Regions from separate parts of the Paenibacillus hebaui genome, predicted to be linked through region 2. Evidence: riboswitches for the same ligand, from Rfam matches in the RefSeq annotation. Region 2 holds a riboswitch; the other holds the start of a gene.
What was found. Region 2 has a riboswitch for cobalamin ahead of metE (5-methyltetrahydropteroyltriglutamate--homocysteine S-methyltransferase). Riboswitches for the same ligand answer to the same signal wherever they lie in the genome.
Positions count from the first base shown of each region.

Region 1 (6,180 bases), 2.1 Mb from region 2:
CACTTCATTCGTGACAAGCACAAGCAGACCCGGGTACGACCTGATTGCTACTACCAGTGCATCCATGTGATCTTGCAACACCTGCTCATCTTCGTGTTCATGTGCAAGCAAAACATTGGTCAACCAGAGCGTCAGACAATCGACCAGAATCGTCGGTGCAGAAGTACCCGTATGGTCTTCTCCCATGCGTGTAATGAGTGCTGGTAATGCGAGTGGTTCCTCCAACGTGTGCCATAGATAACCTGATGCCTCGCGCTGATTCTGGTGCAGACTTATACGCTCGCGCATCTCGTCATCATACGCCTGAGCCGTAGCCACATACCACGCCTCCGAGGAACGCTGCATACAGAGACGCTCGGCAAATGAACTTTTACCACTACGCGCCCCACCCGTCACCAACACACTCATAGCGAGACCTCTCCTTGAACTGTCGAAGCACCTGCAGCATCAGAGTCCGCTACATCACCCTTACGTGCACCCGCATCGGCATCCAAAGCCTTATTTGTCCCATCGGATACCCCTGCACTTGCAAAAGTTGCCATCTCGTTCAAAAGGAGACAGGCTGCATCAATCAGATGAAGACTGAGCACACCTCCGGTTCCTTCGCCCAGCCGCATATCCAAATCCAGCATCGGTTTCAGGTCGAGTTCGCGAAGCAGGGTTGCATGTCCACTTTCATGCGAGGTATGGGAAGCAATCATATAGGCTGTGCTCACGGGAGCAAGCTGTCTTGCAATCAAGGCGGCAGCAGTGGAGATGAATCCATCCACGACAACAGGACATCCGTTCGCAGCTGCAGCAAGAATCACACCCGTCAGTCCGGCAATCTCCAGGCCACCCACTTTGCAAAGTACGTCCAGTGCATCTTCCCTATTCGGGGAATTCACACTAAGCGCCTGGCTAACCACGGCGGCTTTACGCTGCAATCCCGCATCATCAATACCCGTTCCTCGCCCAACCGCGGAAGCTGGTGCGACTCCTGTTAATGCACACATCACCGCTGCACTTGCGGTTGTATTGCCAATCCCCATTTCCCCGGTCACGAACAATTGTGTTCCCTTTGCCACCTCTGCCGATACGACGTCGACCCCTGCAAGAATGGCTTGAATCGCTTCATCGCGAGTCATTGCTGCACCCTTTGCCATGTTGGCCGTACCTTTGCGAACTTTGCGGGAAAGCAGGTCAGGATGTTCCAGATCGGCATTAACCCCGATATCCACACAGATTACATCGGCTCCGGCGTGACGGGCAAGCACATTGACTGCAGCCCCTCCAGCCAGGAAATTAAGGACCATCTGCGGCGTCACCTCGGCAGGGAAAGCACTGATACCTTCCGCCACCACGCCGTGATCTGCAGCCATAACAATAACGGATCTGCGATCAAAACACGGACGAGCCTCTCCGGTTATCCCCGCAAGACGAATAACCAGCTGTTCCAGTTTCCCCAGACTACCGGGTGGTTTCGTCAATGCGTCCACATGCGCAGAGGCTTCTGCCGCGACTTCTTGATTAGGACCCACGATCCGACCCATTAACTGTTTCAACACCTGTTCATTATTCATACAGCCAGCACTTCCTTCATCAAAATATGGGGTCGCCCCCGCTTCATTCACTTCTTTTCCCGTCTCAGCAGTAGCTGTGGCAATCCATTGTCGGGATGCTCCACCATGGCTGGATTCACCCGAAAGATATCCCGAATATTCTCTTCCGTCATCAATGAATGGGGTGTTCCACTACCTACGCATGTCCCGTCCCGCAGCGCCAGTATATGATTGCAAAATTGCGCAGCCAAGTTCAGATCATGCAGCACAGCCACAATCGTAATCTTGTTTTTTTGGCGCCAAACAGATAATAATTCCATAAATTGCAATTGATATTTGATATCGAGAAATGTGGTGGGTTCATCCAGCAATAGCAGTCTTGGCTCCTGGGCCATGACTTTGGCGAGAGCAACACGTTGCCGCTGCCCTCCACTAAGTGCATCCAAAGGCCGTTCGGCCATTTCGGTCAGGCCCAGCTCTTCGAGTACCCGGTCGACCACTGCTGCTCCATCCGAAGACTCACGTCCAAGCCAGTTCTGGTAAGGGTAACGCCCCATCTCGACAACATCCCTTACGGGATATGAGATTGCGGGCAGACCATCCTGTTGTAATACGGCAATCATACGCGACAAGTCTTTACGAGTGTATGAGGAAATGTCCCTGCCATCAACTTGTATGCTGCCAACGTTCGGATGTTCGGTTCCGGCGAGCAGTTGAAGCAGAGTTGATTTGCCACTGCCGTTTGGACCCACAACGCCCCACCATTCCCCCTCTGTGACTTGCCAGTCCACCGCATGCAGCGCCCGATGATTGCCATACATCTTGCCCGCTCCCGTGACTTCGATTATTGGCCTGCTCTCGTCAAGGTCTGTTCTCATGATCGTACTCATGGCATCATCCCTTTCCGCAGCTTTTTGTTCCGATGCAGCAGATACGCGAAGAATGGTGCTCCAACAAAGGCCGTAACCACACCCAGGGGTATTTCAGTCGGCGCCAGCAATGAGCGTGCAATTGTATCTGCCCAGACCAAGAAGATGGCTCCCCCAATCGCGGACAAAGGCACCAGCAAGCGATAATCAGGTCCAACGATGAGCCGAAGCATATGCGGAATGACCAATCCGACGAAGCCAATCACACCGGATACGGAGACTGCGCCTGCCGTAAGCAGTGTACCCACAGCGAGTACTGACAGCTTCAATCCATCCACCTGAACCCCGATATGCGCAGCCTGACGTTCTCCGAGGGCAAGCACATTCAACGAACGCGCACGACTCCAGAGGAATATCAGCCCCAGTACAAAATACGGGAAAAGGATGGTCGTATACGACCACCCGCGCAGTGCCAGACTTCCCATCGTCCAGTATATAATTTCATTGATGGTCTGCTTCGACATGGTTGACAGGAAGGAGACGACGGCTCCCAGAAAACTTTGCATGACCACGCCAGCCAGAATCAGGCTGTGTGTCGGTATTTTTCGCCCCTCACGAGCAAGGGCCAGCACAAACCACAATGTGATTACTCCCGTCAGAAACGCGACCAGTGGCAGGGTCCAGATCCCAATCAGCGCATACTGCAATCCGAAGAAAATCAGAAAAGCCGCACCCACCGATGCACCGGACGATACGCCCAAGGTAAACGGATCAGCCAGAGGGTTACGAAGAACCCCCTGGAATCCCGTTCCGGCAATCGCCAATGATGCACCTACAAGTACGGCCAGCAGTACACGTGGGAACCTGACCTTCCATATAATCTGTTCTGCTGCTGTATTCCAGTCAGGAACAATCCAGTCGCCCAGCCAGGGAATACGATGCAGCAGGATGCCTGCAATGTCCCGAACAGGCAGGGCAACCGAACCGATGCCCGTACAGATGAGCACGGTCAATACAAGCAGCACCATCCCGGCCGTTCCGTACACTGCCAGCTTTTTACTCATTTGAACAGATCAGGATAGATCGCTTTGGCTACTTCTATCAGACCTTGGGTTACCCGTGGTCCCGGACGGCTCAACAGGTTGGCATCCAGTCCGATGACTGCATCATTTTTCACAGCCGTGATTTGATCCCAGCCGCTACGACTCTTGATAATCTTGTCCAGCGTCTTGTTATCCTCCACCACGTCATTTGCATACAGAATCACATTCGGGTTGGAAGCAATAACATTCTCTTCGTTAATCTCATACCAGCCTTCTTTGTCCGAAGCTATGTTGTTACCTCCGGCCAGTGTAATCAATTCATCCATGAATTCACCTTTACCTACAGTCCAGCCTGGGGAGAATTCAACATATACCTTTTTCTTATCTTCCGGTTTAACCGCCTTTACCGCTTCAGTTACATCAGACACATCCTGTTTCATCTGGGTGATGATCTCCTGTGCCTTTTTCTGATGATCGGTGATTTTACCGAACGTTTCGATATTGTTCATCACATCGTCCACCGATTTAGGGTCTGTTTTGAAAATAGTAATGCCCAGATCGCGCAGTTTCTTCACCGACTCTTTACTCATCGAAATCCCTGTAAATACGATGTCTGCTTCGGCTGCAATGATGGACTCTTCATTAGGCTTTGATACGCCACCCATTTTTGGTTTTTTCGTTGCTGCTGCTGGATAATCATCAAAGTCGGATACCCCTACGATCTGCTCGTCCAGTCCGAGTGCGAACAAGGATTCCGTCTCAGCCGGAGATACGGATACAATTTTGGCAGGTGCTTTGTCAAAGGTAAATGATTCACCCGTAGCATCTGTAACCGTAATTGGATATTGTGTTTTGAGATCTGCGGATTGCTCCTGTGCAGGTTGCTGTGGTGTAGTCCCTGTACCCTCTTTAGTTGTTGTTGCCCCACATCCGGCCAACGTCAGTGCCAACATCGCTGCACTTAGCAATGACGCTATGCCTTTCCAATTCTTGATATTCATTCTGTTCGTTCTCCCCTTCTCTATCCATTCTGTTGAGTAGTGTTCCTGTCCCAATTTTCCTTGAATTTGTGTTCCGAAAAAAATAAAAATCCCCAATCCTTAGGTCAGGATTAGGGATGACGTCTCGCAAGTGGCGAATCTGCGCAGGGTCAGCTTGGCGCTGTACATGCACAGAGAACTGCCCGAAACGCTGTCCTTTCCTCGAAGGAACACCGGCTTGTACGTCCAGGGCAGGTAAACTGACTTACAGGAGTTCATCCTGATTTACAGTGGCGGGACCGTGCCGGATTTACACCGGCTTCCCTATTTCACCCGTTTGCCATCCATGGATTATCGGAATCCATGAGCCATTGCTGTATGCAATCGGGACCCTTGGTCGCTAATATTATTTAACCATTCAAGTGAACATGCTGCATCCATCGCAGGCTTATCGCGCCCGTATCCGATGATGCACTTGCTAAGTCACACTTCTGTTGTGATTATAGGTTATATTGTACATCCTTACAACCCGATTTACGGAAAAGTCAATCGGGTTCCAACCCAGTTCTGCCCATGGCCATCCAGCCGGATCTTTATCGCTTGTCCGGGTATCACCTGCGTATCCCAGAATCCCAGTTTTGAAATGAGACGAGATAGCGCGTAACGGATGACCCCGCCGTGCGTAATCACAACTATCTTCGGCACGTTTGTGTTGGTGTTTGTGTTACGGGAGTACAGTGTTGGTTGAATGGGCAACAGACATTCCTCCAGAAATGAATCCATCCGCGCTGCAAATGCTTTCCAAGGCTCGCCCTGCGGGGGCGTCACCTCTTGCGGAGCATCGATCCAGTCCCGGTATTGTGGATTTTCCTTGAGTTGATCATAGGTCAGGCCCTCCCACTGACCAAAGTCAATCTCCCTTAGACGGGCATCCAGCTTGGCTTGTCCCGCTTGCATAGGCGCAACCAGTGCCAGTGTCTGCTGACAACGCAGCAGATCACTGCAATAGAGGGCGTCCCATGTGACGTTGTTGAACTGCTCGCGCAGCGGGTCCAGTTCCTGCTCTGCTTCGGGCAGCAGACCGATGTCGGTATGCCCGAGATATCTTTTTTCCTGATTCCAGGCTGTTGTACCATGACGTATGAAGATAATCTCTCCACTTTGTACTACACCGTGCCCGTTCGTTATATCCATAACAGCGTACCTCCAGCAGCCCAGATCCCGAAGGTAACCAGCCAACATAACAACACAAAGGAACCCGCTGACCAGAACATAAGCCGTGTTGTTCGCACAATATCTTCTGCTTCCATCAGCCGTGTCTGCTCACCCATATAGGCGCGAAAAGAAGCTACACCATGGTAAACATTATGTCCACCGAGTCGTATTCCCAACGCTCCGGCCACCGCCGACTCGGGAAAACCGCTATTCGGGCTTGGATGCAGCCGCGCATCCCGGGATATCATGCACGCTGCACCTCTCGCATTCAACTTCATGAACCAGGCTCCCATAATTAACAGCAAAGCGGTAAGCCGAGCAGGAATCCAGTTGGCCCAATCATCCAGCCGGGCAGATGCCCAACCGAGATGCAGATATTTTTCATTTTTATAACCCACCATGGAATCGAGTGTATTCACGGCCCGATAGGCCATCGCAAGCGGCGCACCACCAATCAGGGCATAGAACAGTGGAGAGACGATGGCATCCACGATATTCTCGGCAACCGTCTCCACCGTTCCTCTCACAATCT
Region 1 covers NZ_CP196836.1:1,621,073-1,627,252, reverse strand. Annotated here, with positions in the region: gene cobU (bifunctional adenosylcobinamide kinase/adenosylcobinamide-phosphate guanylyltransferase) at 1-408, opposite strand, end outside; gene cobT (nicotinate-nucleotide--dimethylbenzimidazole phosphoribosyltransferase) at 405-1,562, opposite strand; gene ACR32F_RS07195 (ABC transporter ATP-binding protein) at 1,610-2,431, opposite strand; gene ACR32F_RS07190 (FecCD family ABC transporter permease) at 2,428-3,474, opposite strand; gene ACR32F_RS07185 (ABC transporter substrate-binding protein) at 3,471-4,454, opposite strand; cobalamin riboswitch at 4,667-4,821, opposite strand; gene ACR32F_RS07180 (histidine phosphatase family protein) at 4,968-5,627, opposite strand; gene cbiB (adenosylcobinamide-phosphate synthase CbiB) at 5,618-6,180, opposite strand, start outside.
Region 1: linked by a shared signal. The riboswitch ahead of ACR32F_RS07185 (ABC transporter substrate-binding protein) and the one ahead of metE (5-methyltetrahydropteroyltriglutamate--homocysteine S-methyltransferase) in region 2 are both predicted to bind cobalamin.

Region 2 (6,180 bases):
GCAGCGAGAGAACAAGTTGTATTGCTCAAGAACGATAAAGGCACCCTCCCGCTGGATAAAACCAAAGCAGGTAAAGTGGCTGTGATTGGTCAACTGGGCGGAACAGTCTATCGTGACTGGTATGCAGGAACCATGCCGTATAGTGTATCTCCTCTTGAAGCAATCAGCGGCAAAGTGGGTAGCGACAAGGTAACATTCAAGGATGGAAATGATCAGATTACGCTGACTTCCGTCGCAAGCGGGAAGGCTGTCGGACTGGCTGGAAGGGAGAAATCTTCTGTTATGGCTTCCGGGGAAGCCGAGACATTTACGTTAGCGGATTGGGGCTTCGGTAGCTATACGCTTCAGGCAGGAAGCAATGGGAAGTACCTGACTACGGATGAAGAGACGGTTACTGCATCTGCGAATGAAGTATACGGCTGGTTCGTCAAGGAAGTCTTCCACCTGCTGCCACAACATGACGGTAGTATCGGCATGACCACGTGGAATGGCAAAACGGTAACTGTACCGAATGGTGGAAATGATGCCTTTGCGGTGTCTGAAGAACTGAAATCCTTCGGTGCTACGGAGACCTTCAAGAAGGACGTGCTTGTGAATGGTCTGGATGAAGCTGTAGCAGCAGCGAAGGAGGCGGAAACAGCGATTGTCTTTGTTGGTAACCATCCACTTGTGAATGGTAAAGAAGAGATCGACCGTCCAAGTCTGGAACTGGCAGAATCCCAGCAACGTCTGGTTGAGGCCGTATATGCCGCTAACCCGAATACGATTGTGGTGATCGTGGGCAGTTACCCGTTCACATCCAACTGGGTTCAGGAGAATATTCCGGCTGTATTGTACACTTCACATGCAGGACAGGAACTGGGGAACGCAGTGGCTGACGTATTGTATGGCGACTATGCACCAGCAGGCCGTCTGAACATGACATGGGTACAATCCGTAGATCAACTGACCGACATCAAAGATTACGATATCATTCAATCCGGTCGGACGTATCAATATTTTGAAGGCGATGTACTGTATCCGTTCGGACATGGTTTGACGTATGCAGCGTTTGAATACAGCAATCTGGAGCTTAACCCTGCCCAAGCTGGAACAGATGGCAGCATTACAGTAACGGTTGATGTGACCAATACCGGATCTATCGCCAGTGACGAGGTTGTACAATTGTATGTTCGTGCGGGTAAATCCCGAGTGAAACGTCCACTCAAAACGTTAAAAGGATTCCGTCGTCTTCATATCAAAGCCGGAGCTACAGTGAAAGTTAGCTTCACCTTGCCTGTGCAAGAATTGGCTATCTGGGATGTCACTCGTGACCGTTATGTGGTGGAAAGCGGAACCTATTCCATCATGGTAGGCAAATCTTCCTCCGATGTTCAGCTTGTTGCTGATCTGACGGTAGAAGGGGAGACGATTCCTTCTCGTAACTTGAGTATCGCTACTCGTGCCGAGAACTACGATGCGTACCTGAGTGTTGATCTGGATGAGAGCAAAGAGGGCGGAAGTGCTGTACGCGTAATTGGAGAGCAAGGATGGATTGCCTTCAAGGATGCTGATCTGGGTAGTGGTGCAGCAGCAATGGAAGCTCGTGTATCCGCAGAAAAAGCAGGCACAGTGTTGGAAGTACGGCTTGGTGCGGCTGACGGTACGCTCGCAGGACGTGTGGAACTGGCACAAGGCGAAGCCCAGCAGTGGTCTACCGTTAAGGCAGAACTCCTGGGTGCAGCAGGTGCGCAGGATGTATACCTTGTGATGTCCGCAGGTGTACGTATCAGTCATTTCGAGATTCGTTAAACAAATAATAATGCTAAAAAGGGGTGCCCTAGTCATGTTCATGACGATAGGACATCCCCTTTTGTTTGTGATCCAACTTTTAGAATAGTGATTAGAGAAATATAGCTTTAGATGGAGGTGTTGGCGGTAACGCGTTCTCTCGCTGTACGAGCTGCGTCCACCATAATGCGCAAGGCATCCACAACTTCAGTTTTACCGCGTGTTTTCAGTCCGCAATCCGGGTTTACCCAGAACAGATCTGCCGGAAGTACCTGTAGTGCACGCTCAATCATATGGAGCATCTCATCTTTGCCCGGAACACGAGGGCTATGGATATCGTATACGCCGAGTCCGATTCCTTTGTCATAGGTGTGTTGTTCGAAGCTGCCCACCAGTTCTCCGTGGCTGCGAGACGTCTCAATGGAGATGACATCCGCATCCAGATCGCTGATGGCTTCAATAATGTCATCAAACTCGCAATAGCACATGTGGGTATGCACTTGCGTTGTTGGTTTCACGGTTGCTGTTGCCAAGCGGAAGGATTCCACAGCCCATTGCAGGTATTCGTCCCACTTGCTACGTTTAAGCGGAAGCCCTTCACGCAGAGCTGGCTCATCCACCTGAATCATCTCAATGCCTGCGTGCTCCAGTGCTTCAACTTCATCCTTAATGGCGCGAGCAATCTGGTAAGATACTTCGCTGCGCGGAATATCCGAGCGTACAAAGGACCAGTTCAGGATCGTTACCGGGCCTGTGAGCATACCCTTAACCGGTTTGCTGGTCAGTGTTTGGGCATAAGCCGTTTCTTTGACTGTCATGGGTTCATTGAACAGCACATCTCCGTAAATAACAGGCGGCTTCACGCAGCGTGAACCGTAGGATTGTACCCAGCCATTTTTGGTAAAGGCGAATCCAGTCAGCTTCTCACCGAAAAACTCAACCATATCTGTACGTTCAAACTCACCGTGTACCAGCACATCCAGACCGATTTCTTCCTGGATCGTAATCCATTCCTGGATCTGCTCTCGAACATAGGCGTCATATTGCTCCGCATTCCATTCGCCTTTGCGGAAGAGGGCGCGTGCCCTGCGCACGTCTGCCGTCTGCGGGAAGCTGCCAATCGTTGTTGTTGGCAGCAACGGGAGCGGCCATTTCTGCTGCTGCAGCTCGCGCCGCTCCTGGAATGACGTGCTGCGACGCAGCAGCTCGTCAGCCTGCACCCCTGCGGGGGCACCACTCAGGCTTGTCCGTGACTCGGACTCGCCCAGCAGGCGCACCGCCTCGGTGCTGGCCTCTACGCGGTGGCTGGCTTCAGCTACAGCCGCTGCCTGATCGTCCTGCCCGGCCAGCTTCGCACCGCTGGACAACAACGTGCCGAGCGTCGCGATTTCCTCCAGCTTCTCGTCGGCAAAGGCAAGGGCATTGCGCAGTACCGGATCAAGCGCGCTCTCTTGAGCGGCAGTGACCGGTACATGCAACAAGCTGCAGGAAGGCTGAATGATCAGCTTGCCTTCGGCTGCGAATTCAGCCACCTGCTCCAGCAGCTTCGCCGTCTCTGCGAGATCGGCGCGCCAGATGTTGCGCCCGTCGATGACACCGGCGCCAAGCCATTTATCCTGCGGGAAACCATACTCCCGCAGGCTGGCAAGATTGCCTTCATAACCGTGGATCAGATCCAGGCCAATTGCGGCTACAGGCAATGCGGTTACGACCGGATAGGCTTCCACCGATTCGAAGTAGGTCTGGAGCAACAGCTTTAGTTCCGGTGCAGCTTGTGCGAGTGCAGCATACACCTGCTGCAGCAAGGCTTCATCCTCGGAAGAGACAGCCAGCGTCAGGGAAGGCTCGTCGATCTGTACCCACTGAACGCCTTCTGCTTGAAGTTCTGCCAAGAGCTGGGCGTAAACAGGAACGAGGCGTGTAACAATCTCCGCAAAGCGTTCCGGGTCATATCCTTTGGCGAATCGTACATACGAGTACGGGCCGACAACGACCGGTTTGCCTTCCAGCCCAAGCTCCTGCTTCGCTTCGCGATAGGCGGCAAGGGGTTTATTTTCGAGCAGTGCAAATGCAGTATCATTATGAATCTCAGGTACGATGTAGTGATAATTGGTGTTGAGCCACTTGGTCATCTCACAGGCAGTTGCCTGATCATTGCCTCGGGCCATTGCGTAATATGTGGATACCGGAACCGGTCCACCTGTATGGTTAAAACGCTCGGGAACGACGCCAAACATGGCCGATACGTCGAGAATGTGATCATAATAGGAGAAGTCGCCCACCGGAATCAGATCAAGCTGCTGTACCTGCTGTTTCTTCAGATCCTGCAGTCGAAGCGTGGTCAGTTCCTGATGCAGCGCGGACTCATCGATGCGTCCAGCCCAGAAGGATTCAAGAGCCTTTTTCCATTCACGTCCCGCACCGATGCGGGGGTAACCCAGATTGCCTGTAAGTACCTGTGATTGCTGCTGTTGTTGCGCCTCCTCATTTATAAATATTCATTCCAATCATGCAAAGGGTGTACCGAATCAAGCCAAATGATCTATGAATTGCAACATCAAAAAAGGTGTTCCTTCCAATCCATAACCGGAGAGACAGGCATCACGAATGATGATTGTGCACAACGATAGAATAGGAAAGAACACCTGCTATAAGTTTATTTTAGCGGTTGCTCTAACACCTCCCTATCTTCCGTAGGTCACGCGATGCTGTCGAAACAGGCAGGTCTCCTGGCTTACGGATCATGGTCATGCGGCATTCCTTCCCGGTGGTTACACCAGTGGATTGTTATGCACAGACTTCCCGTTTACAGTGGCGGGACCGCGACGGATTTGCACCGTGCTTCCCTATTAAGCCTGGCCACGCATGTAGCTGCGGCCGGCACCTGTTTCCTTGTGCGGAAATGTGCGTGCACATCTCCGGCTATGAAATTAATGATCATGCATGAATTGTATAATTATGCAGTGACCATGCATTTGTTCTTATGCTACCAATCATAGACCATACTCTGGTAGGTTGCAATATATATTATTAATCCGATCGGAAATAAAATCGAGTCCAATGAACGCGTGGAATCTTCATGGATTAACCTCTTTTATACTCAGTCGGATAACCATCACACGTTGCTGTTTCCCCCTCCATAAAAAAAATCGTTACAACGCATCAATCTGCATTGTAACGATTGTCTCACCAGCCATAGTTGCACCCACATCAATGATTCGCTGATTACGACTGCCGCGGAAAGGCAAGGACACATCACGCTCAGACGCAAGATAAGGACCATCAATAATGACATCGCAGAGTCCGGCAAGCTCCGCTCGAGCAGGATCAGTGATCAGTTCTTCATAAACAAAACCTGTGTAGGCCCAGAGCGTCAGATCAGGTCTTGCAGCACGAAGCTGCCGAACCCAGGAGGTACACTCTGCCGCTGAGAAAAAAGGGTCACCTCCGCATAACGTAATGCCATCCAGAAGGGGATGAGCGGTCACTTCATGCAAAATCTGCTGCTGTCTTGCTTCCGTGAAGGGTTCACCTGCACGGAAGCTCCACGAATCTGGACTGAAGCAGCCTGGACAGGCGTGACGGCATCCGCTGATAAATATTACAGCACGCAGGCCTGTACCTTCATTCACCGATTCTGGGATATAACCGTACAGATTCACCGGTGTTTCACCCGGTCGCGTACTTCAGCCTGCTTGGCAGTGTTGAAGCGTACTTTGTAATCACCGGTCAGATATCCGGTTACCCGGCGTAGCCGCTGAAAGTGCACATGATTTTCGTGTGCTTCACATCCAGGACATACATCACCAATGACGCCTTCATAGCCGCACGCCGGGCAACGGTCAATCGGATGATTAATGGAGAAATAGCCGATATCCTGCGCCAGTGCGTATTGTACAATCCGTTGGAAAGCCGTGGTATTGGCTCGTACATTCCCGTCAAGTTCGACATAGGAGATGGCGCCCGCGTTACATAACGTATGGAAGGGGGCTTCCAGTTCGATTTTCCGATAGGCTGGAAGGGTATAATAGACCGGAATATGGAATGAATTCGTATAGTATTCCCGATCATTGACGCCTGCAATGCTGCCATAGCGTTCTCGGTCAATTTTGGTGAATTTCCCGGATAATCCTTCGGCAGGTGTAGCGAACAGCGTGATATTCAGGTTGTGCTGCTCGCTCATTCTGTCACAGAACTCTCTCATGGTACGAATAATGTTTAATGCTTCACGATGTACATGCGGGTCTTGTCCATGATGACGGCCATATAAAGCGGTCATACACTCGGCAAGCCCAATAAAACCAAGGGATAATGTACCGTGCTTCAGCAGATCGGCAACCGGATCATTCGGAGCCAATTGCTCGCCGCCCTCCCATACACCTTCCCGCATCATGAAGTCCGATGCCTTGG
Region 2 covers NZ_CP196836.1:6,704,891-6,711,070, reverse strand. Annotated here, with positions in the region: gene ACR32F_RS30180 (glycoside hydrolase family 3 C-terminal domain-containing protein) at 1-1,791, shown strand, start outside; gene metE (5-methyltetrahydropteroyltriglutamate--homocysteine S-methyltransferase) at 1,899-4,268, opposite strand; cobalamin riboswitch at 4,473-4,673, opposite strand; gene nrdG (anaerobic ribonucleoside-triphosphate reductase activating protein) at 4,923-5,432, opposite strand; gene ACR32F_RS30165 (anaerobic ribonucleoside triphosphate reductase) at 5,429-6,180, opposite strand, start outside.